4 regions of the Lysinibacillus sp. NPDC056220 genome follow, and region 2 is predicted to be linked to each of the others. Evidence: riboswitches for the same ligand, from Rfam matches in the RefSeq annotation. Region 2 holds a riboswitch; each other region holds the start of a gene.

Region 1 (7,848 bases), on a different contig from region 2:
CCAAATTTTTCGATTTGAGCCATTTGTTTTTTAGCTTGGTCAGTGAATTGGACATCTTTCCCACCATATACCTTTTGTACAATAGTGCGTACTTTTTCTTCAATGGATTCTGTTACATCATATAATGGTGAGAAGTTGTTTTCTTCTTCCAACACAGCTAGTACTTGTTCAGCTAAGGCTACTCCACCTTTACCGCCCTCTTCCCAGACATTTGTTCGGGCAATACGCACATGGTTTTCTTGACACCAGTTTAGAACTGCTTCCAGCTCTGCCTCTGTGTCTGTAATGAAACGATTTAATGCAATAATCGGTTCAACACCAAATGTACGTACCGTGTCGACGTGTTTAGCTAAATTTTCAATCCCTTGGAGCAGTGCTTCCACATTTTCACCGACAAGTGATGTTTTTGGAACACCACCGTGCATTTTTAATGCACGAATCGTTGCTACAATCACAACGGCACTTGGCTTAAAGCCTGCTTTACGTGCTTTAATGTTCATGAACTTTTCAGCACCTAAATCAGAGCCGAAGCCCGCTTCCGTCACCACAATATCCGCTAGTTTACGAGCAGTTTGTGTCGCCATAATGGAGTTACAGCCGTGGGCAATATTTGCAAATGGACCACCGTGTATAATTGCTGGTGTCCCTTCCAATGTTTGTACTAAGTTTGGCTTAAAGGCATCCTTCAATAATAATGTTAAGGCACCCTCTACCTGTAAATCACGCACAAAGACAGGCTCACGCTCAAAGGTATAGCCAATCACGATGCTAGCGATGCGTTCGCGCAAATCTTCAATACTTGTTGCTAAACAAAACACTGCCATAATTTCCGAGGCAACCGTAATATCAAAGCCATCTTCACGCGGCATGCCCTGAACAGGTCCACCTAATCCCACAATCACTTTACGTAATGAGCGATCATTCAAATCCATCACACGTTTCCAAATAATACGTCGTGGATCAATGTTTAAGACATTCCCTTGGTGGATATGATTATCAATAAATGCAGATAAAGCATTGTTGGCTGTTGTTATCGCATGAAGGTCACCAGTGAAGTGTAAGTTAATATCCTCCATTGGTACAACCTGTGCGTAGCCCCCACCAGTTGCGCCACCTTTTACGCCCATTACTGGACCAAGCGAAGGTTCACGTAACGCTACCATCACTTTCTTATTTAATTGATGAAGGGCATCAGCTAGTCCTACAGTCACAGTTGACTTTCCTTCACCTGCTGGGGTTGGACTAATAGCTGACACTAACACAACCTTTGCGTCCTCACCTTGAGCTGTAATTTTTAATGGGTCAATCTTTGCTTTGTAGCGGCCATACTGCTCAAGTGCATCCTCTGGAATACCTGCAGCATGGGCAATTTCCGTAATAGGTTTGATTACTGCTTGACTCGCGATTTCTAAATCTGTTAATGGTTGATTTTTCGTTGTCATTTGGCATCCTACTTTCTATGTTGTTCATTTCCATTATAGTCTTAATTGTGAAAAAAAAGAAAGCCAGATATGCTCGCATTCCGACAATCAATTGACATTTTTGTTCAATTCATGTATGTTCTAAGAGAAAATGCTATTTTTTCACATTTTCTCATTGATAGCACGATTTCTTTAACTTTATTTTACTTTCAAGCGCATTGGAGGCGAATGCTTATGCAACAGGGGATCGTAAAGTGGTTCAATAATGAAAAGGGCTATGGCTTTATTGAATGTGATGATGGAGAAGATGTATTTGTACATTTTACGGGCATCCAGGAGGAAGGCTTCCGTACACTTGAAGAAGGTCAAAAGGTTTCATTTGATGTTGTGGAAGGCAATCGCGGCCCGCAAGCTTCAAATGTTGTAAAATTATAAGCTAGGAAACTGAAGGTGGATGAAATATTTAAAAATAGTTCAATCCGCTTTTTGACATGTTTACACATAAAAATCCACTTCAACGATTGAAGTGGATTTTTAATTTATCTATTAATCCAATAAAAAGCACCTGGACAAACTAATGTTTCCTTGGTTCTGTGTGGATCGTTCAATGTTACACCGATAGGCCCTTCTTTTAAATGCCCGAGCGTCATGCTAGATGCTGCCGCTTCCTCATAAAAATCCAAGCGCATATTCGGTAGCTGTAGAGACACAAACTGCTCATGCTGCACAAACTTGGGTAGCTGTAATACCTTCTGCCAAAGCTGCACCGTCTTCTCCACATCCCTGACATAAAACTGAATCGATTCCATGGTAATAGCTTGCGTTTCATCAATCGCGCCACTAGCTTTTAATTGAGCAAGACGTTTCTCATCTTCATCTGCCCATTCAATTAAGAATGGGAAATCCAATGCAAGGTCAGCCCTGCCAAAATGCAATAGCTTCCATTCGATTATCGTGCCATCTGGTCTTGTTCGACTACAAGCATCGGGACCATATACATCAAAGCCCAATGCACGCAATCGTTGACCCTCTTCTTCAATATTTTGGGTGCGCAAGGCAATTCGTGAAAATCCTTGGCGCTCATGATTACGTTTAAACGTATAATGTAGGGAATATGGGTACAGGGCCGCTTGCTCAAATAAATCACGATCATAAATAGCGATTTGTTCAATATAGCTTAAGCCAAAGTAGCTTAGCGTATTGTAAGTCCCCCACATCGTGTGTTGACCACCGTTCACTGTATGGACATTTCGTTTATTGAAGAAAACCTTTATATTTTCCGGAGATTCTACTTGATGTACCAGATGATCAAAATATAAAGTCATGGCAATTCCCCTTTCTTTCCCCCATTAGCTTTACCTAGATGTGTATTTGATTTAATATTTACTTAAGAAAAGGAGTTACTAGCTGGTATGAAAAAAAGTGCAATTTCCCTACTAACTCCGTTAACTAATTTATTACTCACTATAAAGAGGTGATTTGAATGACAGATCATGTAGCTGCTTTTAAATTGGCATTAGGTAACTATCCTACAGGTGTAACGGTTGTTACAGCATGTCATGAAACGAATCCAATTGGCTTAACCGTCAATTCTTTTGCATCTGTTTCCATTGACCCACTACTTATTTTATGGTCACTGGATAAAAAATCTCAGCTCCATCCTTATTTTATGGGTGCTGGAAAATTCGCTGTTAATATTTTAGCGAGTGATCAAGAGCATTTATGTACATTATTTGCAAGTAAAGTCCCAGATCGCTTTGCTCAGGCAAAATGGTCTACTTCATCATTTGGGCTACCGATTTTACATGATACAGCAGCTATTTTACAATGTAAATCATTTCAACAGATAGATGCTGGCGATCATACTATTTTTATTGGGCAAGTACTAGATATTACAAATTCTCAAAAGGAACCGCTTCTCTACCATCGCCGTCATATCGGTCAGATTCCAAAAAGCTTTTATAGCTAATTCTCATAAAAAAAGGGCCACTTGTAAGCAACGGAAACCATGCTTATTGGTGGCCTTTTCACATCGTTCATCTGAAATGATCTTTATTTCTTTTGTGGAAATCTCTGCTTTTCAAGCCTATTAATTTGAACAATTACCCCATCCTGAATCGTAATATGCACTTCACCAAATTCAAGATTTTGAATGGCCTTTGCAATAGCCTCTAATTTCTTATCTTCTACCTTTGTCGACTGAGCCATACGATACACCCCTTCTTTCTGATTCTTGTTGTACAAAAGAGGCCAATGCATCAAGCTAATTGATAGCCCCTCCTATCTCTCAGATACATCTGTTGGATTTGGCACCTATTTTTCCGGTTGCCGAGGCTTCATTGGGCCAGGTCCCTCCACCTCTCTCGATAAGAGTACTGCGTTTCTTGAAAATAATTCTATAATTCTGTTATACGATTGTCAATATAAAATATTAGAAAACCTAGCTGAATACTTTGTAATGTGTATTTTAGATTAGAAAACTGCCTATACCTAAAGTATTTTATGCCTAATCAGTAAGAAATAGATGGCTATCCACTAATTTATTTCGAACTCCATTTCCTCATCAAGGATTCAAGTGGACCGCGATGATGTTTAGCTCTCCACCAAACAGAAGCAAACACACATCCTAAAAAGTAACAGCAGGCATACAGCATGGAAAAAGCAAGCGTTTGATTCTCCAGCTTTTGGCAAACAATTAGTATCCCAATCCCTATAAAAACATGGCCAACATAATGGGTTAAAGACATTTGCCCGGTTAAGATGAAAGCTTCAATGACTTTATTTTTACATGTCTCTACAAGATAGATGGAGCCTACAATGAGGACAATAGCCGAAGCCGAATTAGATAGGACATACATCATATTTGGTGGAATCGGTCCCGTATCAAATAAATACAATGCACTCTCTACATCTAATAAATGGATGGTTGTTGTTATCTTAATAAATAATATTGAAAAAGTCTCAGTCAATATGACTAGCAATAAACCTGTCACTAGTAAGATTTTTCTTATAGTACGATTTGTTAAATCTAATGTGCCGATTAACATCCCCATCAGAAAGAAGCAAATCCAGGGGAATAGTGGGTGATAGCCATTAAACATCAAATTTCTTATAAATCCTGCTGGTGTCCAAAAATCAAGATACTCTAGTAAGACATATGTTGGATGCCAACCAGCAAGGTAATTAAATTGAATTTGAAGCCATTGTGAAAGGATGAGGATAGCACCTATGATGAAGATCATCATTTTCTTGGATTGCGCAATCAGACATGCGGCCACAAACATATACACGCCATAATAATGTAATATATCTCCTGTCCAGCCGATCACATATAATATTAGCCCAATCGTAAATAACAAAAACGACCTTTTCCATAAAGTAAGTCGATTCTGACGAAGAAGCAGTGGGTCCTTAGTCTCTCTAGCCTGACGAGTCATTAAAGCTATCCCTATTCCTGCTAACATGACAAATACGGCGGAAGCACGCCCCTCGAAAAGATTTTGTAAGGTAATCATCCATGCTGAACCATTCGTTGTAGAACCTGTTATGACTCCAAAATTTACAATGAACATCCCTAGCATGGCGAGAGCTCTTGCAAAATCAAGACCTTCAATGCGCCGATTGTTATTGATCATTTTTGTCCCCTTGGATAACGCTATGTACTGCCTCCTTCCAAATAGCTCTATAGTTCAATTGGTTGCCTGTTAACATGAAATTACCGATATTATCATAAACCAGGGCTAGCATCTGTGCCTTTGCTTCTATATGGGGAGTATCCTCTAGCACCCCTAGCTTCACGCCATATCGTAGGACTTCAACAAAGCTTGTTAAAAAGCTAGTTTCTAGCTCCACTAATTGTTTCTTATAGTTTTCATCGCGAGCTGCTAATAGTACATATTGATTAAATATTTTATTAAAATAAGGATCCTTCCCCTGCGCTTCAATAGACTTATAGCCTAGCTCGAGTAATTTCTCCTTGAAATTCGTATGAGAAAGCTCCTTATAATTCACAGCGATATCCTGTTGAATTTCTTTATACAGTGCATCAAATAAGTAAGCAATTAATTGATCCTTTGATTGAAAATAATAGTAGATGGCTGGTTTTGATATACCGACCTCTGCAGCAATCATTGCTAAACTTGTTTTTTCAAACCCTTTAGTTGCAAACATCACATAAGCCACATCTATGATTTTTTGAAAAGTTTGTTCTTTATTACCCATCATAATCCTCCTTTTTTACCGACCGTTAAGTAAATAATAAATGATACTCCGCTTTTAAACAAGAAAAAACTGTGTAGAAATATTTCTCTACACAGTTCATATTTATTGATTTTGCAAATACAGCATTAAAGCTTCGGCTGTTTTTTGCTTGCCCATTACTTTAGTTGGCTGTCCATCAGCAGGTACAATCCAATGGGGCTCGTCCCCGCCATATAAAGATTGAGAGCTATTGGCTACCATTAATTGAGCATGGGCTGTTTCCATTCGCAGTCGTGCACGTGCTAACAAAAACTCCTCGTCATTGGTTGCTTCTAGCTTAAACCCTACTAACGTCACATTTGGTTGCCAGCCCTTGATTTGTCCTAAGACTTTCGGCGCCTTTTTAAAATGAATAATAGGTGGCTCATCGGAAGGCATTTTCCCTGCTTCCTCCATCAAGTTGCCCGATTGATCATACACTTTATCAATGACCCAATCGGAGCCAGCAGCAGCCATAATCACAATATCAACATGTTCTTGTTGGACAGCATGACGAACTTTTTCTCCTAAATCGTCAATGCCCTCAAATTTAATCAATTTCATTTGATCGTGATTCACTGGAAGCTGTGCAAAATAGCCATGCATATATACTACATTAGCACCAGCAGCGAGTGCCGCCTCCGCTAAATAACAGCCCATTGTCCCTTTTGATAAATTCGTGTGCCCTCGTACACGATCCCATTTTTCAAGTGTTCCCCCACTTGTAATGAGTACGGTTTTACCTTGTAATGTCCCCATCCACTCACCTATTTTCTAAAATATATACACCTACTATTTTACCGTAATGCACGGATAGGCTTCAATAGATTCCATCAGACTGCACTTTTTTGTTCCATCAGCCATGCACTTAAAATCTCCGCAAATTTCTTCGTTACAGGTGATGCATTATGCTTCATGGCAATTCCGATTGTACGGTAGGCACCTTGCTTTAGTGGAATTGCTTTTAATGTAGGCGGCAAATTTTGAATGACCAATTGTGGTAAAATACTGATTCCTAGTTGATGAGAAATCATAGAAACAATACCTACCTCCTCTGAAAGTTCAAAGCGAATATTTGGCTTCACATGATATTGTTCCAACAACACTTTGACATCATTGGTCCCTTTATAGGAAGTCATAATAAAAGGCATATCTTCCAAATCAACAATATCTATCTCTGACTTATTAAATAGTGGGCTTTTATCTGAAACGATACATAATAAGGGATCCTGCTGTAATTCTGTATATTGATATTGCTCAGATTTTTGACCATTTAAAAATCCTGCCTCAATTTCCCCACTAAGTAACCATTGTTCAATTTCATAATAATCTCCCTCGCGTAATTCCACCTGTATTCCAGGAAACTGATTGTCCATAATCCTAATAATTTCTGGCATCCAATTAGAAGATATACTTGAAATAACGCCAATACGGACGTTTCCTCTTGTCACTCCATGAATATGAGCCGCCTCTTGTTGCAATAATTCCTGTGCGTCTAAAACCTGACGCATTGCCCTTAGCATTGTTTGCCCCTCACTCGTTAGGGTGACACCGGCTCTACTTCGATGTATTAAGGCAAACCCAAATTCTTTTTCTAAACTTGATACGGCATGACTAACAGCAGACTGAGTTAATCCTAGTGCATCTGCTGCTTTTGTAAAGCTTGCGACTTCTGCTACCTTTGTTAAAATCTCATATTTTACTAAGCTCAACGGCATTCCCTCTACATACATGAATTTTTTTAATCCTAATCATTATAAACATTCGTTTTACTAATCTCAATACAACATATATAGTAATTTTTAGTATACAAACTGTTTTAGTACACAGATGGTAGGTGAACATATTGAGTATCCAAGGAAAAGCAAATGTATTGATGGTTATTGTCACAATGTTTTGGGGACTATCTTATACCTTTATGGTCATGGGGCTTGAAACATTGGCTGTTTATAATGTGGTGGCTTTACGTTGTATCATCGCATTTATAGTAGCTGGGCTTATTTTTTATAAACGGATGATAAAAGTAGATGGTAAGACTTTAAAATATGCAGCTATCCAAGGATTTTTATTATTCATTGTGTTCGCATTAAGCTTATTTGGATTACAATCCACTTCCGTTTCAAATGCAGGCTTTATTTTAAGCCTAACTGTTGTACTAGTGCCGATTTTCAGTAGCTTCATTGATAAA
Region 2 (7,848 bases):
ATTTCATACCTCTTTTTACAGCAACCATCTCCATTCAAAGACACTGGAAAAGGCAGCTATACAATGTCAAAAGGGAGGTATAACTTTCCGTTATTACTAGGTGGGGCAGCGGGATTTTGCTATTCAAGTAAAAGCTTAAAAAATATTTTTAAATTTTATGTAACTTATCGCAACGTCAACCGTCTACCTTACTAGTAGAATACAAAAACTAAAGCAAGCTAGTAACATTCACTTTTCACAAAAAGGCCAGGATTCACTTATTCCGTGATTTCCTGGTCTTTTTGTGCAGACAATCCTATTTTATACGAAAAAATAGGACAAATAGTGAAACTTTTTAGCTGTTTTTTCGTATTCATAATTGAATCTAAAGCTAAGCAATATTATTAGTAAGATTCACTTTCACTTAAAAGGCTAGAACTTACATAATTATGTAGGCATCTAGTCTTTTTTGTTGGCTTTCTACTTTTATGAAAATCATGAACTTTAGAAAATTACATAGCAATGAGTAAATCCTATGCTCGAAAAAACAAGAATTCCCCCAAAAATTAGATTGGAAAATATTTTAACTTGTTCAACGCCTTAACTTAGCGTAGTATTAATACGAATCAAAACTAAGTAAATTAGTAAGATTCACTTTCACAATAAAACCAGGCGCTCTTCTATGAGGAGCATCTGGTTTTTTGTTTTTATCTGAGATTTCAAGAACATTAATTTATGAGGCAAGCTAGCCTTATCTTACAAACGTAGCCATACTTCCAACAAGTTATTTTTTGTTAATCGAATGTCATTAGTTGTGAAAAAGAGGCGAGAGCTGAAATTCCCATGGCCCGTTTTGCCATAAAGGGATAGATTTTTTGAGCGAACCGAATTTTACAAATTATTGTTTAAATGGGTATTGTTGGATTTTTTAAAATTATAAATCAATTTTTAAATGGTAATAGTTGTCACTATAGAGGTTAGACAAAGGATGCATCAATCGAAAAAATTAATCGGTCTTTTAGTCATTGTATATGTTTGTACATTGTTAGTTTTACCCTCTACAGATGGATTCGTTTCGGAATAATTGATGGAGGTTCTATTATAATTAGCTTTATTTCCTTATTCTTCTTCGGGTAACCATAGCGATATTAAAGAAGATAAAGATGAACTGGATAAGCATATTGAAGCACACAATGCTAAAATTGGATAGTATGTTTTAATGATTTTAGCTTGTCTAATTTTTTTTGCTTCAGAGGGTGTCTCCAATTTAAATGACATGAAAAATTATCCTTTGTTCTTAGTCGTTGGGTTTACATTGGTCATATCACCTATCATAGAATTTATTTATTCAAAAAAAGTTAGATAACTGACAGTATTTGTTTAAGCAAAAAGGGAGGAATCGTTTTGTTAAAAACAGTACAAATTATTTTATCAACGATAGGCATCACGCTTTCCATTTATGGACTTATTACATATGAATACCGCCTAAATTTCTTAATGATCCTTTTCCTAGGTTTATTTATGTTAATATTAGGAATTAAAGAGTTTGGGAGAGAGAGAAAATTATATGGTTGTTTTCTAGTTGGCGTATTTATATTTTCGGTGTATGTGTCTATACAAAGCTTCATATTAATCTAAAAAGTTGAATTCTGGACCTTAAAGATAGTGCCAAGAAAATTTTTCTAATTAAAAACATGTTGCAATTATGGATGTTTTATTTTAGTATTTTAATATTGTGTCAAAAATATAATATAATATTTTTCTTCTTATCAAGAGAGATGGAGGGACTGGCCCGATGAAATCTCGGCAGCGGAACTATTAAGTTACTGTGCCAAATCCAGCAAGCAATGTCCTTGATAGATAAGAGGAGCGTTTTAACTATAAGGCCTCTTCTTGTTATTTCAAGATGAGGCCTTTTTTATGGTGAAAAAACAAAAATAGGGCTGATTTTTAATTTTTGGGAGGTAAACAATGAGGAGAGAGAATCCATGGGCGCTAATCCCATTTGTTGTTTTTATAATTTTATTTATTGGTTCAGGGGTTATGACGGGTGATTTTTATGCCTTCCCTGTTATTGTAGCTATTAGCATTTCGGGAGCTGTGGCTCTAGCGATGAATCGAAAAGAATCGTTTTCACGGAAGGTTGATATTTTTTGCCAAGGTGCTGGAAATTTAAATGTCATGCTGATGGTTATTATTTTTCTATTAGCAGGGGCATTTTCAGAGGTAGCCAAGGGGATGGGGGCCGTAGATTCCACTGTTAACTTTGCATTATCAATTATTCCTCAAAACTTGCTTGTTGTAGGTTTATTCATCATTGCCTGTTTTATCTCTCTATCCATGGGTACGTCAGTGGGGACAATTGTTGCACTGGCGCCCATAGGAGTTGGGATAAGCGATCAGACTGAGCTATCTATTGCTTTAGTGATAGCAGCGGTTATAGGCGGTTCAATGTTTGGTGATAATTTATCTTTTATTTCAGATACTACTATTACTGCCGTTCGTTCACAAGGAGCGCAAATGAAGGACAAATTTAAGGTCAATTTTTGGATTGTATTGCCGGCAGCTATGGTTACGAGCATTATTTTAGGGTTTATGACATCCGGTGGAACAGCTCAAGTAGAGCATTTAAGCTATAATTGGGTAAAAATTGTTCCCTATGTTTTAGTGATTATTTTAGCGTTATCGGGAATGAATGTTTTCCTCGTTCTTGCATTAGGGATTGTCCTCGCCGGTGCAGTTGGCTTAGCAGATGGCAGCTATCACCTAATGAGCCTTATACAAAAAATTGGCGAAGGAATGGAAGGTATGTTTGAAATCGCCTTTCTAGCTATATTAATAGCTGGAATGGTGGAGGTTATTAAATTTAATGGAGGAATTGACTTTTTGCTCCGCCTTGTAACACGCAGGATTAAATCGCAGAAGGGCGCTGAATTAGGTATAGCTGGTCTTGTGGGCCTAACTAATTTATCTACAGCCAATAATACAATTGCTATTTTAATTGCTGGGCCGCTTGCCAAAAATATTGCTGATCAGTATGAGATTGAGCCGAAAAAGTCCGCAAGTATTTTAGATATTTTCTCCTGTACGGTTCAAGGTCTTCTCCCATACGGAGCTCAATTCCTAGTAGCCGCAAGCGTTGCCAAAATATCGCCAGTGAGTATCTTACCATACTCGTTCTATCCTATTCTTATTGGTATTTGTGGTATGATAGCTATTCTCATTGGGTACCCGAAAGAAAAGAAGGCCTAAACTTTTCTTTCAGACTGTAGACAAAAGTCATCGAGAAGTTCACTCTCGATGACTTTTGTCATTTTTAATATTTGAGTAATATACTACCAAACCTAACATGCTCCACTCTTAGGAAGCAGTCAATTTTTTAGGGGATAATTCATTCCAATACGGAGCCCATTACAATGGAAAGCCCGGTTGTCCGTTAATTGGAGCCAAATATTCGGAATGAGCTATTACTTTCTTGCCTGAATTAAAGTAAACCAATCGTTGCCGTTGAACTTTCCTGCAACATTGTATATGGGCTGATAGAAACCTTTTGTATCATACATATACGAAAGCTCAATTGAATCAATCTCTATATGGTCTCCTTTTTTTATAATAAGGTCTTCCTCCTGAACGAGCGCATTATACTTTATTTGAGGAAAATCGCCTTCCTTGATCCGTTCATATACCTCTGTAGGAGATAGTATGTTTACCTCTCGTATAAATTGATTTTCATGAAGGCTGTAGGTTAATGAATACACGTGACCATCCGGTTTAAGACCAAGACTAACATCCCCAGTCCAGTAATCTTTATGTACATCGGTGCGGTCTGGTAATGTCCATTCAAATTCACCATTCTCCTGTACAGCAAATTCTGCATCTTGAGGTAGTAAAGCAAGTTCATCCATCAATGATTTCGCCTTATCTTCTTGCCCTACAGCTGAAGTTTGCTCTGGGGTATAATTATTTTCGGTTAACCACCATTGGCCCTCGGAATCATTTGTAATCAATGTATAGGGGACCTCATTTTTATCTTCCAATAAAGTCTCGTCATTGTCCTGGTTATTAGATGTATTCACCTCTAATAATCCTAATTTCTGTTGTAACAGGTCTTTTACGTCATCATTTTTAACGTTTTTCTTAAAGACAGGAGCAACAATTGATGCTGCGCTTAATTCCAATGAAGTGGATACATGAACATCTGACATTTTTGATTTTGTATAAGCGTTTATTGCTAAATGACCAAACTCTTGTTGGGCGTAGACAATGCTCATAACGATAAAAATTAAGCCCATCAATAGGGGGATAGCAAGGTTTCCAATCAGACTTTTCACCTTGACCTTTTTGTGATTGGAAATAGAAACTGCAAGTTTGTATAATTGATAGCCAATAATACCCCCAAGTGAGTTATTGATTAAATCATCAAGCTCAAAAATCCCTGCTCCTGAAAGTGTTTGATATGTTTCAATAGAGGCTGTTGCCCCCACCACTACTAGAAGTAGCCACTTAAACTCTTTACATTTAGCCATAAGTAAAGGCAAGAACATTCCTAATGGCACAAACATTAATATATTAAATAGACAATTTTGGAGATCACGTAAAGAGTATTTTTTCCACGCGTCTATATAACCGCTGAATGGTTGTAGGTTCATCTGCATGTAATGTGAAGTGCCACGACCAATAACTGTTAGCTCTAAAACAAACACAATATATCCGATAAACATTGCGCCAAGAAGAAGCTTCTTTACAGGGATTTGTTTATGGCGATCTGTTCGTCGCCTTTGATAATAAAAGTAATAAAGTGCAATTAGTAAAAACTCAAAGCCAATAATTAGGATGACTGGCAACATCAAAATTTTAATATTGCTCATGATTTCTGCAATTCCCAAGGTGTGATACTCCTTTATCAAATAATAATTTTCAAATGCTACATCTCAGGTGAGAGAATTCTTAGTAATGTCGACTTTTATAGTGTAAATGGAAATTATTAATAATTAGAGAGAATATTTATGAAGATTTCTTAAGAAAAGCGGAAAAGCCCAAGCACGCAATTGTTTTGTGCCTGAGCAAATTAGACATAAGGTTTTTGGATGGCTTTTTAATGTATAAACAAAAACACAATAATAGGGATTATTAATGATGGCAAAAGATTTAAGGTATTACATTTTTTTATACCTAAAATACTTAAACCAGACGCTAATATCAATATACCTCCTATAATCGTCAATTCATTTAGAAGGTCAGTATTGATGGAATTCTCCATTAAACTAGCTATTAAGTAAATGGAGCCTTGCCATAGAAATAATACAATACCTGAAATAGCTATCCCAATACCGAATGTAGTGGCCAAAACAATCGAAGTAATTCCATCCAATATACCGTTCGTAAGCAGATAGGTATAATCTTTCTTTAATGCAGCCTCTATTGGACCTAATATAGATAATGATCCAATACAAAATAATAAAATCGCCGTCGATAATCCTTCAGCTAAATTCCCCTTAGAGTATTTATTTACTAACGTATTAAATTTTGATTCTAAATTAAGTTTTTGACCTAATAATCCGCCTATAGCTAGACTGACAATAAAGAGTACCGGATATTTACTGGCAGGTAAATGTTGAACTAGTGCATTTATACCTATTCCCATCGCTGCTAATCCCATGGCCTGCATGAGGATTTGATGGTATTCATCCTTTATCCCGTTTTTGAAAATACTTCCAACGATGCTTCCGACTATAATCATCATTGTATTAAATATCGTTCCTAACATTTTTCATTCTCCTTTAAAAATTGTTCTTACGTAAAAAAATAAACCCTCCTGTAAGGGGAGGGTCAACATTTTATTGGTATTTGTATTTCTGTCAAGTAATCTTCTTTACTTCCTGAAATGTAATGGTCAATTATTGTTCTTTCAATAGAATCTCCGATTACTTGGAAACCGTGAGCTTTAATAAAATTCAGTAAGGATTTATAATGTACAGGAGAATGACTATGATTGCCATTAAAATAAATACAGGCATATTTTCCTGCGGGTAGCGTGGTCAATAAAGGACTTTGCCGATCCTCTTCCTCGACTACAATAAATATAGAGTTGTATTCATGAAACTGGTTATCCAATAGATGGCAACTACTTACGGTTAGGCCAACGCCTCCAATAAATATAGAAGAATTCATATTGGACAAATTCTCTAACTGTCTCAGAGAAACTTCCAATTGTGGTTCAGAACTGATTTTTTCCATTAATCGTACGATTCTTCTCTCTTGTTTTTCCATGATGAAAGGGACTCCCAATGCCTTTATCTCTTGTGCTAATTTAATATCCTTAATTCGATCTTGGAACCTTCGTTTAATTCGTTCTAGTTCTTGGATTTTTTCCTCGGTTAATCGTTTCTGTTCCTCTAAGAGATGCAAAAAGTCGTCGATATCTCGGTGATCCAAATGTCCTTTAATTTCCTTTAATGAAAAACCTAATTCCTTTAAATAATGTATAGTATTTAATTGCTCAAATTGTTCTGTTGAATAGTATCTATAACCGTTGTTTTTATCTGTGTACATAGGCTTTAATAAATCAATTTCATCATAATATCTAAGGGTTTTTATGGTGGTTTTATGTAGCTTTGCCATTTCTCCAATTGAAAATCTATTCTTCATTTAAAACTTCCTTTAAAAAACGTCCTATTATCATTATAGTACTTGATTTTGTCCATGAACCCAATAAAATTTAGTATTTCATCAGAGCATCCATATGCTGGTGAGTTTGTTTGGACCAAATCCTAGGATACGAACTGCGGGATCAAGGGAGGGGAGATAAGTGAATGTGTTTAACAAATTGCCCATTGAAAAGAACCGTCGTTGGAAGAAAGGAATGTCCAATGACGGTTCTATCTGTTGACTGTATAAAATTATTACCACTAGCATGAATCAAAATTTTTAGGTGATACGATCTTTGCTTAATTTTTGTCTTTCAAGGCCCAATCATTGTGTATGATGTCTTGTAGAACATTTTTCAATTGAATAAATTGCTGTTCTGAAATATTAGATTGCTTCATGACCTGACGTGATACCTCAGGTAGCTTTCGACGAACCTTATTACCTTCCTCTGTTAAATAGATTTGCATTTGTCGTTCATCATCTTTGGAACGTTCACGACAAATGTATCCCTTTGCTTCTAATTTTTTTAGTAATGGTGTTAATGTACCTGAATCTAAAAATAAACGCTGTCCTAATTCTTTCACTGTTATTTGTTCGTTTTCCTCCAATGCTAAAATGGTAATATAACCCGTATATGTTAAATCATATGGCTTTAATAATGATGTATAGTGTCGAATGATTTCCTTTGATGTGGCATACAAAAGAAAGCATAGTTGATTATCTAAATGATTAGGCATAAAAATCCCCTCTTCATGTTCTTCTATTAACATTTATATTAAAAATAAAATTCCTACTTGTCAAACGCAATTAAATTGTGTACAATTCAATTTGTAAAAATTAAATTGTTTACAATTTAAAATATTGGATATAGAAAAGGAGTTTTGATGATGAAAGAATTATACTCAACTACTATGATTAATGAGGGTGGGCGTAGTGGTACATCCTATGCAGAGGATCAATCACTATCTTTAAAAATTGCACCCCCAGGTTCAAAATTAGACAATGTGACAAATCCAGAACAATTATTTGCTGCGGGTTATAGTGCCTGCTTTAATAGTGCGTTAGATTTAATTAAACGCCAAAAAAAGCTTAAACATGCCTCAACGATTCAAGTAACCGTTAAGTTAATGGAGCAAGCTACTTTTGATTATGTACTTGCTGTGGACATCGAAGGTCATATTGAAGGGGTAGAGTTGGAAGAGGCACAGCAATTATTAGAGC
Region 3 (7,848 bases), on a different contig from region 2:
TTTTTAGTAAAGGTTTTGCTATTGAAAAAAATGAAGATAACTATCTTATAAAATCCAAAGCATTTTTTAACAAATATAAATTGATGGTTAGGGTGATGTCTGAAGATACAAACTCAGAATACTTTGTCAATAATATCCCTGGAATGATGAGCTATTACAACAGTATTCCATTTGAAGATAACCATTTAAAAGAATTAGTTTTAACGCAAATTTCTGTGTTAAATACAGTAATTGCGATCGAATGTGAAAAAGAAATAAAGGATGAACAAATGCAGTTATGTTTGAGCCTGCTATTAACCATTGGAGGAATTGGATTTTTACCAAATGGTACCTTGTTAGACAAAGAAGGTGCAGTCATTGTTTATCCTGATGGGCAATCAGGGCCATCTAACTTTAGGCCTTATGCTTGTACACTGAAGGTGAGGGGACAAGAGGTGACATCGGAAGAAGGTCATCAAAGAAAGAATAAAACGATAGCGTATTTAAAAGAAAACGGTATTCCATACACAGATTCGCTCCCGCAACTTCCGCCAATTGGAGATTGTCAGCTTAAAGCCAAAGAGGATATTGCTAGAAGAGCTGTAGCTTTACTAATTGTTATTCAATTTGCTTGTGATGTGGCACAAGGAGAAAATGTTGAAGAATCAAGAGATTTCTTCATCAATATGTTGCATAAATATGAAGTCGAGGCAAATCTAACGGACAATGAAAGGGCCTTTTTATATGATCAACAACCAAATGCACAAGACGCCATTAATATTTCATGGCAATATGAAGCTTATTGGATACTGATTTGGGTACTGGGATTTGTTAAAGAGCTTGATTTCCCTGATGAAGTATGTGATTGTGAGTACGCTATTCAAGTTATTTCTAACTGCGAAACGTTTGAGCAATTTTATCTTCAAATTATGATGCGTAGTCAGAAAGAAATAATGGATGAAGCCGACAAGATATTCAGATTACACTGGGCGTGCGTAAATAGTCGTATACAAGAACGACCGGCTCCTGTTGGAATGAATGAAAGTATTGTTATGGAAAGACGTAGAGCCTTATTCTGGTTGATCGGTCATCAAAATGAAGAGTGGGAAACGATATCAATGGATACTTAGAAAGTAATAGCAAACTAGGATACTAGTTTGCTATATTATAAAGGTTATTTTACATATGTGGGTTTATTCACCTTATCAATTAAAAGAATACCATCGTATTGATCTCGTGGAACAAGACTTTCTTGGATAACTCCCCAGCTATAGGATAAGCGAGGTTCAAACATCCATGAGTTACCACGTTCATTTTGACGATTACGTAAATCAATGAATGTGTAAGGTTCGTTGACTGACGATACAATATCTTCTATGGATCCTTCTATAGGTGGTAAAACGGCCATCGTCTCGCCCATATTATTGGCAGTCTCTCCGCTTGTCATATATAGACCTAATACATAGCTGTATTTTTTGTAGATATCCGGTAAACGTTCACCCATTAATTTAACTGGATATGGGGAGCCCATTACGTCTGATTGTGCCTTACGAATATGGTCATTATGCGCCCAAACGATAAACTTTTCGGTTGGATAAACTTCCTCAGCTAGCCAAAGTAAGTTCTCCATCATTGCCTCATCACGCCACTCCATTGTTTTTAAAAATGAATCATATTTATTTTGCTCCATCTCGATGTTGGACTGAATTGTTAGCTCTACATATTCGTCTGCCAAACGGATACGGTCTGCTAAAGTGCGCTCCATCAATTTTACTATTTGAAGTTCATTCGGATAAACCTTTTGAAGCTCTTTTTCTTTCTGTTGAACTTGAGATTTTACTTGTTTATATACGTTGATAATAGCTGTTTTTTCTTTCTGGTAGCCTTTTAGATCTTTGCTAGAGCTCCACTCCGCGAGTTGCTTCTCCGCATCCCTAAACTGCTTAGCCAATTGTGGGGTTTGCAACCAATCCCCATTTGTAAATGCCCCTTGCTGTTGAATATCAAAGCCTGCTAGAACAAGAGGCTTCTCTGTAGCTTGAGTTGTTTTTGCATATTCAAAAAGAGGTAAAGTTTCTTTTGTCCACCATACTCCAAAAATAGCATCCTTCATTGTTTGTTGAGCAGCTTGTTTGTCAATTTTTCCTTGGGCATTCATGACATCGCCAAGACCACTTTCAAAGGCTAAAACATTGTAACCCATTTCTTGATGTAAAAATTGTATTAAACGTGTTTTAACGAGATTAAACTGTGCCACTCCATGAGAGCTTTCTCCTAAAAAAACAATGCGTTTATCGTGTAATATCGGCTTGAGCATCTCTAAATCCTCGAATTTATTAGAAGGGATTTTTTGCGAACTAGCTGGCTCTGGCTCAATGGAAGTCAAGCTGTAAGCATGATCATTCATCCATTTTTTCCAATCCTCTAATGTTTCAGTAGTAGTTCTAGCCTGTTGAACCACTCCGTATTTTTCCTGCTCCTTTAACGCAGGGGTAGCCGCTGAAGCACTTGCTATACCACTAAATACGATTAAGCCTGTCAGTGCTGTGTTTAATAAAGCTTTCCATTTTCTATAACTTTTCATTAAGAATCAGCCCTTTTCTTTATGTTAATCTCCTAAGTATAAGGGGCTAAGTTTAAAGCATAGGAGAAGTTTGTTTAAATTTTGTTTAAATTTGGACTGATTATAAAAAAGAAAGCATCTCCATTTGTAAGGCAAGAAATACAAATGGGGATGCTCAATAGCTATTTATAATGATACGTACTAGCTCTAACATGGTTACGTTGAATTTGGTTAAACCATGCCCGATCCTTTTCCTCTTGATTTAGGGTGCCAATAATAGAGGAGGAGCAGCTCACGCAAATTTTCGCTTGAGTAATTTGTCCACATCTTTCACAAGGTGCTCCTAAATTTGGGAAAATGGAATTTTTTAATTTTCCGGCTTTGACCCATTTGTACAGTAGCTCAGATGATACACCTGTCAAAGTCACGACCTCTTCGTTTGTTAAATAACGATTATTTTTTCTTAATAAAAAGTGATGTAGCTCTGAAAAGATATCCTCTTCTCTCACATCTATCTTTTTTTGAAATAGCAACATAACTAGTCATCTCCTCGATACATCAATGAATGCTTTCATTAACTGTTATAGGTTGTTCATCATATTTATAATTTTCCCAACGATTACGTGCTAGCTTTCGATATTTTGGCGAGACGTTCCTATCAGCAATTAACCTTGAAAATCCTTTTTTAGCTTCTGTCATATCACCAAGTCGGAGGCTTAGCTCGGCATGTAAAAATTGAATTCGCTCTCCACCTTCCTGATTAGAAGCAAATGATTTACTGTAAAAATCTCTAGCGGCAAAAAGGTAGCGTTTTTCTGATTCTTCATCGTTTTTTATACGATATAACCAGGCAATTTTTAAGGCGAAATTAGCCATCAAAAGCGATTCTTCCATTGATGCGCGAGATACTAAGTAAGCAAGCTTAAAGCTTATAATGGCATCATCGATTGTACGCTCTTGACAGATACTCATAGGTTTCTGTAGCTCTTTAATGTATAGTTCATCTATAAGCTGCATGAAAGGTCCGTATGTACGTGTCATGGATTTATGGAAGGCAAAGCCACAATGTGGGCACACGGCAACTTCATACAGCAAAGGGTTAAGACCATCATAGACGGGCATGAAATCTGTTTGTTCCTCGATAATTTTATATCGATTTGGGCGTACTTTATACGTTGTAAAATGCTTTTTGCAAAATTTACAATCTACGCTACTTTCATAGTAGTAGATGTTAAATGCCATAAGAATCAACTCCTTTGCATGCTCAATAATATTATTTCTTTTGTTCTATTTATACGTAATCAATAATCGTTCAATGTATTTAATTCATTATCTTCCATTTTAACAATTCTGTGTTCTTTGGTATACTCCTTTGGAATTATAAAATTAAAAATAATACTCGTTTTTTTAGTTAAATATCATTAGAAATGTGCTTGTAATAGTATTTATCGGTGTAGTTAAAGTAAGTTATATAGTTACCGAAAAGTTTGTCGAATTATGTACAATTTATTTAATGGACGGTTCGAATTGTATAGTTCAAAAGTTTACTATGAGAGGGTGGAGCAGATGACGTATAAAATAGTATTTTTTGATGTGGATGGTACACTAATCAATTATGAGAATGGTGCTGTGGAGGAAAGTACGAGGCAGGCTATTCGACTATTACAGGAAAAGGGAATCTATCTTGTGGCTGCGACAGGAAGACCGTTGTCCATGTGTGAAGAGCTGAAAAATTTAGGGATTGAAACCTTTATTACAGCGAATGGGGCATATGTGAAACACAAGGATGTTGTGATACATAAAATTCCGATTGAGAAGGGCATTGTTCAAAATGTTCAAGCTTTTGCACAGCAACATCAGCATTCCTTAACATTTTTTACAGAACAACTTACGATGAATGATATACAAAATCCATTAGCCTTAAGCGCGATGCAAGAGACATTGTCTTTATGTGATTTTCCAGTTAGAAAAGAAAGCATTATGGATGAAGAGGTTTTTCTTATGTGCCTTTATGCTGATGAACAGGCTGAAAAAAGATTAGCTCGTCAATTTTCGAATATATTACGGCAACGATGGCATCCTTATATTGTGAATGTTTTACAGCAAGATGTGTCCAAGTCGATAGCCGTAAAGGCTGTACTTGATTATTTTGAGATTAATGCTAAGGATGCCATAGCTTTTGGAGATGGAGAGAATGATATAGATATGCTAGAGCTGGTTGGCCTTGGGGTAGCTATGGGGAATGGGAGCCAAGCTCTAAAAAATGTTGCAGATTTTGTTACAAAGAAATCCATTGAAGGCGGCATAGATTTTGCTTTACGAAAGCTGCACATTATTTAACGACATGGAAAGGAAGTAAAGTGGAGGCTTGAGAGACTCTTTTGGTATACAGTTATGAGTATATAGAACAATGTATTAGGTGGGATGAAAAATGGCGCAGCATGTGCAATCTCTAATTGAACATTACGGGTATTTTGGCATCATCGTGATCCTAATTGGAGGCATTGTTGGGTTGCCACTTCCCGATGAAGTATTTTTAACTTATGTAGGCTATAGTGTTTATCGAGAAAGCCTTGGACATATCCCAGCTTTAGTAAGTGCTCTGATTGGCGCAATGGGGGGGATTACTTTAAGCTACTATATCGGCCGTCGATTTGGCTTACCGCTCTTGCAGAAATATGGGCCAAAGATTCATATAACTGAGCAAAAAATTGAATTTACTAAAAAAATGTTTATGAAAGTGGGGCCTTTTTTATTAATTGCTGGCTATTTTATTCCTGGTGTACGCCATCTAACAGCCTATATCGCCGCTATTAATAATTATCCATATAGGAAATTCGCTTTCTTTGCTTATACAGGGGCATTTATATGGACTTTTACATTTATAACCTTAGGAAAAGTGCTAGGAGAGAAATGGCGATTCGTCGGTTACTATTTATCTCATTACAGTATGTACGTCATCTTGCTGTTTGTCCTAGTCATGTTAATTGTTTATTATTTATTTAAAAAAAGAAACGTACAAAAGTAAAAGTCAGTAGGATTCCTACCGACTTTTTGTTATGGCAAGATGGCAAATGAACGTACAGGGAATCCAGATGCTTTTTCAGGCTTGGGTACTATATTAAAAATAATAGCACCTTTAGGAGGTAGCTTGTCTAAATTAGTCATGAGCTCAATTTGATAAGTGTCTTGATTGAGGACAAAATATTCACCAACTAATTGGCCACTTTGACGAAAATCAGTGGCAGAATCAGTATCAAAAGTTTCATGACCTATTGCACTTACTTTACGTTCCTTGAATAGAAATTGTAAGGCCTCCAAGCCCCAACCTGGGAGATGATTATCTCCATTGACATCTTTATTACTAAATGCCTCTTTATCTGGCCAACGCTTACTCCAATCTGTTCGCAGTGCCACAAATGTACCTTCTTCAATCTGTCCATAGTGTGTCTCGAATTCTAGAATATCTTGTACACTGAGCGTAAAGTCATGATTACTAGCAGCCTCCTGTGATTTATCAATGACGATAAGCGGAAGAACAAGCTCCTTTAGTGCTAATTCATCTATAAATCGAGTATCTCTTACAAAGTGAATGGGTGGGTCAATATGTGTTCCATATTGTCCAGGAAAAGAAAACTGCTGTGCAAAAAATCCATCATCATGCGAGAATAATGTTTCAAATTTAGCATCTTCAAACATGAAAAAATGAGGTGAGTCTGGGCCGAAGGTATGTGTCAAATCGACCCATTGTTTTGATTTTAGTAAGTGCAATGCTTGTAAAAGTTCGTTAGACATTAAATTCCCTGCTTTCTAAAAGTAGTAGTCAATAAAAAAAGAGTCCTCAATCGAAGAGGACTCCCGGAATCAAACATAGGTAGTGCGTCTTCTCATCTTTCAGGCTTAAATTTTGCCAATAGGAATTAGCACCATACTGCTTGAGCTGGTTGCTGAGACTTCATCGGGCCGATCCCTCCGTCTCTCTAGATAAGAAATAGGATATAAGAATTTTCAGAAATAATAGTATAAATACTTTAACATATATTTTTATAGTTTACAACTTTGATAGGATTACAGGGTTAAAATTAATTTACTTACCAATTCAAAATTAACGTTACTCGACAGCAGGCACTATCCATAAGCTGTATTCTAAAATTATCTGGTGTATAGTTGGTTTCAAATTTTGTAGTAATGCCTGTGGATGTAATTAATTTTTCGACCTCTGTTTTATTTGAAAGCTGTGCAGCATTCTTTAAGTCATGTGCAAATTGTTGAGAACTATCAATTTTATCTGTAAGTAATTGTGCCTGCTGCATAATCGTCTTTATCCGCGTAGCTGAAGATATTAATTTTTGTGTATCAACAGGGGGAAAGGGACTATTACTAGTCGGCATTGCTAAATGTTGTGAAAAGTTTCTAGCTGCAAGTTGATGGTCTGTCGATGGTATCGGGTAATGGTAGGGGTGAATAAAATAAGGATAAGGATTATAATACAAATCAATTCCTCCTAGCCAGAAGCTGATATCTTATCTTATGTATCATGATCTTTTTAGGTGTTTGAATAACGCCATTCCTGTACTGAAGTGTTAATATACTATGCTGAATGGTATGCCACACAAACTAAAAAAGGAAGCGATGGCGCGCTTCCCTTTTGTTCTTTAGCCAAGAACGTTTAATACATCATCTATTTTTTTGCTATGTGACAGGATTCCATAATTCATCCACGTTAAAAAATCCACCTCATAGACACAGTTTCTTTTAACAGCCCTTAGGTTTTTCCACATAGAGGATGTTAAAATAGTACGCTCTTCATTCTCATAAATGGAGTGTTGCTTGTCGAAGGTGATAAACAAATGATCAGCGTCTAGTTGTTGCAGCTGATTTGAAGTCAGATGAGCTTTACGCTGATTAAGCGGTATTTTCCACACCAATGGATCAGGCGTTAAGCCTAAGTCACGGTATAGAATTGGCCCTGTATAACCGCAATCAGGGCCAGCATACAGTGTAATGCCAATGGCTGAAATGCGAAGAAATGCCACACTTTGTCCGTAAACGGATCTACCTAGAATTTTTCGAGCCCTCTGTACCTTGTCCTCATATTCCGTAATAATATCTTGCATCATAGCGGTTTTCCCTGTTAAATCTGCAATTTTAAATAGAGTCGATTGCCAGTCCTCTCCAGGGTTGTTTAGGTGACAGATTGGGGCCAACTTATTTAAATGAAGACAGGTTTCCCAACGCTCTATACCAGCATCTAACATAATTAATGTTGGTTTATAGTGAAAGAGGTGTTCCATTTTTCCATACTG
Region 4 (7,848 bases), on a different contig from region 2:
GATTTGGCGAAATGTATTTTCCAGCAATTTCTCCATTTCGGCAACTTTGGGACTTGTTACCGTAAATACACTAGTATGAATGACTGTTTCATAAAAACCCTTTGAAACTTCCAAACAATTAGAAGTAACACCGCCAACAACTTTGGGTGTATTGGAAACTGAAAAATTACTATTACCAGGGTCCACTCGCTCTGGTGAATAAGCTAAGAATAAATCTTGACCCACAGCAAAGCCATGCTTTTGCAAAATAGGCTGAACAATTTCCTCTGTTGTCCCAGGATAGGTCGTACTTTCAAGAATAACTAATGCATTTGCTTTAATATAACGCCCGATGTCATGTGCTGCCTCTTCTATATAGGAAATATCAGGAGTACCATCCACTGTTGTAGGAGTCGGTACACAAATAATGACGACATCTACAGAAGCAAGTTTGGAAAAATCAAAGGTTGCTTCAAAATGTTGATCTTTTAATATTTGCTGTATATTTTCTTTCGGGATATCAGCTATATAGCTCTCACCGTTTTGCAACATGGCGATTTTTTCTTGATTTTTATCAAAGCCTAAAACATGAAAACCTTTCTGGACAATTTCAATGGCAAATGGTAGGCCTACATAGCCGAGACCAATTACCCCAATTGTCGCTTTTTTTAATTGAATTTTATTTAATAAAGCTGAGCTCATCGATTTCGTGTTTATCGTCATAACAATAACTCCTTTGGCTAAACTTACATGTAATTTTTATCGCCATTTTTCCGTTATCTATTCATCCTCAATATTTAGTCATATCGAGTATTTTGCAACGTAATAGGTTATTTCTTTTCCTCATCGCCATTCTGTACAAACCCCTTTCTTCTCCACATACTTTAGTATGATTTTTTTAGTCAAAATAGATTAATAAAATCCAAATTTCACAAAAAAACTTTTCTAACAATTATATAGTACTACTCGTAACTAAACAATTTCTAAATAATTTCTTTACTCACGAAAAAACACCTACTTTTTTTCACATACACAACAAAATAATTCATTAATTATTAAGATATTTAACAAATATATTCAGAGTCACTTATTAAGCGTAAACGAAAAAGATGCTAGGCAACACTGAAGAATGTTAATAAATAGGAATTAACATTTTTCCTTTTCAGGAAGTTGCTAAAAATCCCTCACAGCATTGGCTTTCACCGATACTGGAGGGATTAGACAAACATGTAGAACAGGGGATTATAGGAGCTTTTAAATACTTGATATAGCTATTTTTATTTCCACGGAAATCGACATCCTATCGATAATCACTATTAAAAGCAGGTAAGCAACCTCAAAAGAAAAGAGTACGTAAGTAACTCAATACTTACGTACCCTTTTTTGTAGATTATTGAACAGGTACTACTGCACCTTTCCATTCTTCTAAGATAAAGTCTTGGATTTCTTTAGAAGTTAATACTTCTAATAATGTTTTAATTTCAGGTCTTGATTCATCTCCAGCACGTACTGCGATGATGTTAACGTATGGTGACTCTTTGTCTTCAAGAGAAATAGCATCTTCAATAGGGTTTAAGCCATTATCAATAGCAAAGTTAGAGTTGATAAGTACTGCGTCCCCTTCATTGTTTTCGTACATTTGTACAAGCATTTCTGGTGCTGTATTCGCATCAAATTTAAAGTTTTTAGGATTCTCTTCTATATCCTTAATTTCTGCTGCTGTTTTATCAATACCATCTTTTAATTTAATTAAGCCCTTAGCTTCTAATAATGACAGCATACGACCGTGGTCTGATACCGAGTTAGAAAGTAAGATTGTTGCGCCTTCTGGAAGGTCTTCTAAAGACTTATACTTTTTAGAGTAAATACCAATTGGCTCAATATGAACACCACCAGCATTGACGAAATCATAGCCATTGTCTTTAATTTGCAACTCTAAATACGGAATATGTTGGAAGTAATTTGCATCCAACTCTTTTGATTCTAAATCTTGGTTTGGTAGCACATAGTCTGTATATGTTTCTACTTTAAGGTCAATACCTTTCTCAGCTAAAATCGGTTTTGCTTTATCTAAAATTACTGCATGTGGTGTATTAGAAGCTCCCACTGTTAAAGTAACGTTTTCTTTACTATCTGTTTTATCACCAGATGCTGCATTTGAATCCTCTTTTTTATCAGTACCGCAAGCTGCTAATGCTAGTACAAGTATTGATAAAAATAATCCTGTTAATAACTTTTTCATGTATGACACTCCCTTTATTTTAATGAAAATATGTTAGCGGTAAGAACCGGAATAACCTCAGTTTTATTAACGTTTATCAATTTTTTCTGTAATGAAATCACCTATCCATTGGATGATAAAGACTACTACTAAGATCAAAATAGTTGCCATTAATGTCACATCTTGGCGATTTCTTTGGAAACCGTCTAGGAAGGCTAAGTTCCCGAGACCCCCTGCACCGATTATCCCTGCCATTGCTGTATAACCGACAAGTGCTACAGCCGTAACAGTAATACCCGAAATGAGTGCTGGTAATGATTCAGGGATCAGTACTTTCCAAATAATTGTGGCTGTTTTAGCCCCCATTGAACGAGCTGCTTCAATAACACCCTTATCAATTTCTCGTAGCGCAATTAATACCATACGCGCATAGAACGGAGCCGCACCGATAATTAAAGCAGGTAAAGCAGCATTGGCTCCACGGATTGTACCAAGTAAAAACTTAGTAAATGGAATTAATAAAATAATTAACACGATAAATGGAATAGAACGGAATATATTAACGAGTGACCCTGTTAAAAAACTAACAATTTTATTAGCCCATAACTGATTCGGACTAGTTAAAAACAGAACAATCCCAATGGCTAACCCTAGAATAAATGTAATAACTGTTGAAATGGCCGTCATATATAATGTTTCATATGTAGCCTGCCACATGCTATCCCAGTCTACATTCGGAAAGAGATTAGTTAGCATCTGCAATCACCTCCGTTTGCACTTCCACTGTATTTAAATAGCTTAAGGCTTCAGTCACGTTTGCTTTCGACCCATCAATTTGCACAATGAGAGTACCATATGCACCATTTTTGGTTTGCGAAATATTCCCATGTACAATGCTTACTTCCACATCGAATTGCTTTACTAGATGTGAAATAACTGGCTGTTCTGTTTTTTCACCAACAAAAATCAATTTGACAAGTTGTCCAGTTGGATAATTTGCTTTGATTTGTTCTACTGTATCCTGTGTTTCCTTTGTATTGGTAATTTGCGCTACAAATTTCTTAGTAATGGCAGCCTGAGGAGCCTGGAAAACTTGCAATACTTCTCCACGCTCTACAATTTCGCCTGCCTCCATCACTGCTACACGATGACAAATCTTGCGGATGACATGCATTTCATGAGTAATGAGGACAATCGTTAACCCTAAACGTTCATTAATATCCACCAGTAAATCAAGAATGGCATCTGTTGTCTCAGGGTCTAGAGCAGATGTAGCCTCATCACATAGTAAAACCTCTGGATTATTGGCTAATGCTCGCGCAATCCCTACACGTTGCTTTTGTCCACCAGAGAGCTGTGATGGATATGCTTGATCACGACCTTCTAGGCCAACAAGTGCTATCAATTCCTTCACCCGTGCCTCACGTTGAGCTTTTGATACACCTGCGATTTCTAATGGGAAGGCAATGTTTTCTGCAACTGTTCGTGACCAAAGTAGGTTGAAATGTTGAAAAATCATACTAACCTTTTGTCTAGCTGCTCTAAGCTTTTGACCTTTAATCGATGAAAAAGCCTGATTGTTCACTGTTACTGTTCCTGTTGTTGGTTTCTCTAAGCCATTAAGTAAACGAATCATCGTACTTTTACCAGCGCCACTATAGCCGATAATGCCAAAAATTTCACCCTTATTAATAGTCAGGTTAACATCTTTGACTGCCGTTAATTCGCCATTTGCTGTTTTGTATTTCTTCGTTATATTTTGAAGCTGTATCATAGCGAATACTCCTTTTCTTATATAAAAAAACCCCTCCACTTATAGACAAGTAGAAGGGGTCACGTATTATACGTTGAACCGTTCTCTCATCTTTCAAAGAAAAATCTTTGGGTGATTTGGCACCTTTTCACTATGTGATGGTTGCCGGGCTTCATAGGGCACTTCCCTCCGCCGCTCTTCATAAGAGTTCGATATATTTAATGTTTTAGTAATATATTTGTTACTTTACCACGCTAATAAAGTTCAGTCAATTGATTTTTTTAACAATTCGTACAAAAAAGGTACGGATTGAAAAGCATAAATCTTTTCTGTCACTTTGCCACCGTCACAAACAAGTAAGCACGGAACGCTTTCAATTTGATGCTCAAAAGCAATTTGCTCCAAAAAATTAATATTTGCTTTCCCTAGCTTTAGGTGAGGTAATAGTTGTTCTACAATTGACATCATTTTCGATGCCACTGCACAAGTACCGCACATCGGTGTATATAAATAAAACGCAGCTTTTTCTCCGGACTGTAATGCCGTTTCCCACTGCTCTTTCGACCATTCTTCCATTTAGTTCACGCAACCTTACAAAATATATTCATTATGGATTGAGAAATGCGCACGAAGTAAAATCATGGCTAACACTTTTCTAGGTGTCGTTTCTACTTCCTTATATGTTGGCATTGTCCGTAAATGCTCCGCTTCAGGATAATGTCTGTCCATTAATGCACGTAGCTTATCGCCTGAAGTATCGGCATCAAAAAAGGTAAATAGCTCATAGCCCTCATAGGGATCGATTAGCTCTTCTAATTGATGCACACCAATTGTTCCATTCGTACATAGTATTGTAACATTCTCGTTTAAAATTGGCTCAATTTGTAGCTTATCTGAGCGTCCTTCTACTATCAAGCATTTCCCATCGAACATTACGCCACCTCCATTTAGACATTCCCACTTATACGTTATTATATAATAAAAAACGCCGGTAGTTTCCGACGTTTTTTGATTATGGCTTGTCTTATTCTGCTGTCATCTCTTCGTATTGTTCTGCTGTCATAAGTTTATCAACTTCTGATGCATCAGCAGGCTCTACGACGATCATCCATGCTTTTTCATATGGTGATTCATTAACGAATTCTGGGCTATCTTCTAAATCTGCATTAACTTCAACTACAGTACCTGAGATTGGTGCATATAATTCAGAAACAGTTTTTACTGATTCTACGCTACCGAATGGATCATCCGTTTTGATTTCATCGCCAACTTGTGGAAGCTCAACGAAAACGATATCTCCTAATTCAGATTGTGCGAAGTGCGTAATACCAATACGTACTTTTCCATCTTCTACTTTAACCCATTCATGCTCTTCAGAGTAACGTAAGTCTTTCGGTGTGCTCATGCAAAAAACCCCTCCATAATTATGTAATATATTCACTTTCAGTGTGCCATACTTCTCCTATAAAAACAAGAATAAAAACGGCTATATCCAAGCTTGCTCAAAATCGGATTCTTTAAACCCTAAAGTTACTTTTTTTCCATCTGTTACGAGTGGACGTTTTATTAACATCCCATCCGAAGCAAGTAGCTCAAGCTGTTCTTCCTCAGTCATATCAGCTAGCTTGTCCTTCAAACCAAGGTCACGATATTTCATGCCTGAAGTATTAAAAAACTTCTTCAAAGGAAGACCACTGACTTGCCATAAAGCTGTTATTTCATCCTTTGTTGGCGGCTGCTCTACGATATGTACCTCTTCATAGGAAACGTCATGATCATTTAACCACTTTTGCGCTTTTTTACATGTTGTACATTTGGGATAATGGAAAAATTGAATCGTCATTAAAATGCTCCTTTGCTGTCTTTTTCTGTAGTATACCATCATAATCATCGAGAATGGTGGAACTTCGCTCATTTCCGTAAGTCTATCCATCCATTTTGTATTTTTATCCGTTACTTTGACAAATAATTTATTTGGCACAATAAAAAACTAGCTACCCACTTACGGATAGCTAGCATTTTCCTACGATTAAACGATATATTTTTCTGCTTCAATTAATTTCACAGATGCTTCACGTTTCTTCGTAATGAGGTTGTATGGATTATTACGTGTTAATTTACGTAATGCAGATAATGTCATACGTGCTGCATCACCATCTGCGGAAGCCAGAATTGTATCTTTTGCTTCTTTTTCGATTTCTGCAAATGCTTCTTGGCAGAAAATTTGAGTGTATAGCAATTTTTGATGTGCTTTTTCAACGCCATCACGAGCAATCGCTTTTTCTGTGCGTAATACAGCTGATTCCATTGCAAATAATTGATTAGCGATATTAGCAATATTCACTAATACTTCTTGCTCTTGATCAAGCTTCGCACCAAAGCGTTGTGCGGCTAAGCCTGCAGCTAATACAGCAATCTTCTTGGCATTTTTCACTAAGTATTTTTCCTGAGCTAGTGGTTCAGTGCCGATATCCTCTGGCATTAGCATTAGAAGCTCTTGCTGTAAATTTTGCGCAACCTGTAATAGTGGCAGCTCACCTTTTAGTGCCTTTTTCATAAATGTACCTGGTACAATCATGCGATTAATTTCATTTGTACCTTCAAAAATTCGATTAATACGAGAATCACGGTATATACGCTCTACCTCATATTCAGCCATGAAGCCATAACCGCCGTGTAATTGTACAGCTTCATCTGCAATATAATCTAATGTTTCTGATCCAAATACTTTAGCAATGGAGCATTCAATCGCATATTCAGCGATAGCACCTGCAATCACTTTTCCTTCCTTTTGCTCCTCTGGGCTTAGCTGGCTTAAACGGTCTTCAAATAAACCCACAGTACGATAGTTTAATGACTCTGATGCATACAAATGAGAAGCCATTGTTGATAATTTTTCTTTTGTTAGGTTGAAGTCAGATAGCTTTGTTTTAAATTGCTGACGTTGGTTTGTATATTGTACCGCTAGCTCAAATGCGCGTTTTGATCCACCAATTGTTCCAACCCCTAGTTTATAGCGACCGATATTTAATATATTGAAGGCAATGACATGCCCACGACCAATTTCACCTAATAAATTTTCTACTGGCACTTCTGCATCTTCTAACACAAGTGTACGGGTAGATGAAGACTTAATCCCCATTTTCTTCTCCTCAGGACCGACTGAAACACCATTGAATGTACGTTCCACAATAAAGGCAGAGAACTTATCACCATCAATTTTAGCATAAACAACAAATACATCTGCAAAGCCCGCATTTGTAATCCATTGCTTTTCACCATTTAAAATATAATGTGTGCCTGCATCGTTTAGTTTCGCAGTTGTTTTTGCCCCTAAAGCATCCGAGCCTGAACCTGGCTCTGTTAAAGCATAAGCAGCAATTAATTCACCCGAGGCAAGCTTAGGTAAATATTTTTTCTTCTGATTCTCGTCACCGAATAGCACGATTGGTAATGAGCCAATCCCTACATGTGCACCATGAGTAATGGAGAAACCACCTGCTACAGACATTTTTTCTGCAATTAATGCTGAAGAAACTTTATCTAAGCCTAGTCCTTCGTATTCTTCTGGCACATCTGCTCCAAGCAAGCCTAATTCACCAGCACTTTTAAGGAGACGTACTGAGTGCTCGAATTCATGATGCTCTAAATTTTCAACTACAGGTAAAACTTCATTTGCTACATATTCTTCTGTTGTTTTGGCAATCATTTTATGCTCGTCAGTGAAATCTTCAGGTGTAAACACACGATCTAATTCCACATCTTCAATTAGAAATCCGCCGCCTTTAATGAAATCCGTTGTTTTTTCAGTCATATAAAATCCTCCCAATTTATCTATTTTGATAATTTAATCCCCTATTGAATGCTGCCTCTTCAAAATCTGTAGTATTTGCTC

What was found. Region 2 has a riboswitch for S-adenosylmethionine ahead of ACOZBY_RS09620 (Na+/H+ antiporter NhaC family protein). Riboswitches for the same ligand answer to the same signal wherever they lie in the genome.
Region 1: another riboswitch for S-adenosylmethionine. It lies ahead of ACOZBY_RS13865 (YezD family protein); the one in region 2 lies ahead of ACOZBY_RS09620 (Na+/H+ antiporter NhaC family protein).
Region 3: another riboswitch for S-adenosylmethionine. It lies ahead of ACOZBY_RS15605 (cyclase family protein); the one in region 2 lies ahead of ACOZBY_RS09620 (Na+/H+ antiporter NhaC family protein).
Region 4: another riboswitch for S-adenosylmethionine. It lies ahead of ACOZBY_RS18190 (methionine ABC transporter ATP-binding protein); the one in region 2 lies ahead of ACOZBY_RS09620 (Na+/H+ antiporter NhaC family protein).

Annotation. Positions count from the first base shown of each region.
Region 1 covers NZ_JBMOXD010000003.1:728,999-736,846, forward strand. The annotation lists gene ACOZBY_RS13845 (formate--tetrahydrofolate ligase) at 1-1,442, opposite strand, end outside; gene ACOZBY_RS13850 (cold-shock protein) at 1,656-1,856, shown strand; gene ACOZBY_RS13855 (VOC family protein) at 1,961-2,746, opposite strand; gene ACOZBY_RS13860 (flavin reductase family protein) at 2,905-3,390, shown strand; gene ACOZBY_RS13865 (YezD family protein) at 3,474-3,629, opposite strand; SAM riboswitch class I at 3,699-3,794, opposite strand; gene ACOZBY_RS13870 (DUF418 domain-containing protein) at 3,962-5,056, opposite strand; gene ACOZBY_RS13875 (TetR/AcrR family transcriptional regulator) at 5,046-5,645, opposite strand; gene ACOZBY_RS13880 (phosphopantothenoylcysteine decarboxylase) at 5,745-6,419, opposite strand; gene ACOZBY_RS13885 (LysR family transcriptional regulator) at 6,494-7,372, opposite strand; gene ACOZBY_RS13890 (DMT family transporter) at 7,498-7,848, shown strand, end outside.
Region 2 covers NZ_JBMOXD010000002.1:936,684-944,531, forward strand. The annotation lists gene ACOZBY_RS09615 (DUF3953 domain-containing protein) at 1,384-1,617, shown strand; SAM riboswitch class I at 1,743-1,846, shown strand; gene ACOZBY_RS09620 (Na+/H+ antiporter NhaC family protein) at 1,951-3,231, shown strand; gene ACOZBY_RS09625 (VanZ family protein) at 3,447-4,865, opposite strand; gene ACOZBY_RS09630 (DUF554 domain-containing protein) at 5,075-5,746, opposite strand; gene ACOZBY_RS09635 (MerR family transcriptional regulator) at 5,809-6,627, opposite strand; gene ACOZBY_RS09640 (MarR family winged helix-turn-helix transcriptional regulator) at 6,927-7,364, opposite strand; gene ACOZBY_RS09645 (Ohr family peroxiredoxin) at 7,515-7,848, shown strand, end outside.
Region 3 covers NZ_JBMOXD010000004.1:180,245-188,092, reverse strand. The annotation lists gene ACOZBY_RS15635 (DUF4272 domain-containing protein) at 1-1,109, shown strand, start outside; gene ACOZBY_RS15630 (erythromycin esterase family protein) at 1,154-2,563, opposite strand; gene ACOZBY_RS15625 (hypothetical protein) at 2,725-3,078, opposite strand; gene ACOZBY_RS15620 (DUF2225 domain-containing protein) at 3,101-3,784, opposite strand; gene ACOZBY_RS15615 (Cof-type HAD-IIB family hydrolase) at 4,109-4,882, shown strand; gene ACOZBY_RS15610 (DedA family protein) at 4,974-5,570, shown strand; gene ACOZBY_RS15605 (cyclase family protein) at 5,600-6,337, opposite strand; SAM riboswitch class I at 6,427-6,533, opposite strand; gene ACOZBY_RS15600 (hypothetical protein) at 6,634-7,035, opposite strand; gene ACOZBY_RS15595 (helix-turn-helix domain-containing protein) at 7,198-7,848, opposite strand, start outside.
Region 4 covers NZ_JBMOXD010000007.1:21,676-29,523, forward strand. The annotation lists gene ACOZBY_RS18175 (nucleotide sugar dehydrogenase) at 1-702, opposite strand, end outside; gene ACOZBY_RS18180 (MetQ/NlpA family ABC transporter substrate-binding protein) at 1,370-2,221, opposite strand; gene ACOZBY_RS18185 (methionine ABC transporter permease) at 2,288-2,956, opposite strand; gene ACOZBY_RS18190 (methionine ABC transporter ATP-binding protein) at 2,946-3,974, opposite strand; SAM riboswitch class I at 4,058-4,161, opposite strand; gene ACOZBY_RS18195 (thioredoxin family protein) at 4,218-4,529, opposite strand; gene ACOZBY_RS18200 (hypothetical protein) at 4,545-4,886, opposite strand; gene gcvH (glycine cleavage system protein GcvH) at 4,978-5,358, opposite strand; gene ACOZBY_RS18210 (arsenate reductase family protein) at 5,440-5,796, opposite strand; gene ACOZBY_RS18215 (acyl-CoA dehydrogenase family protein) at 5,983-7,767, opposite strand.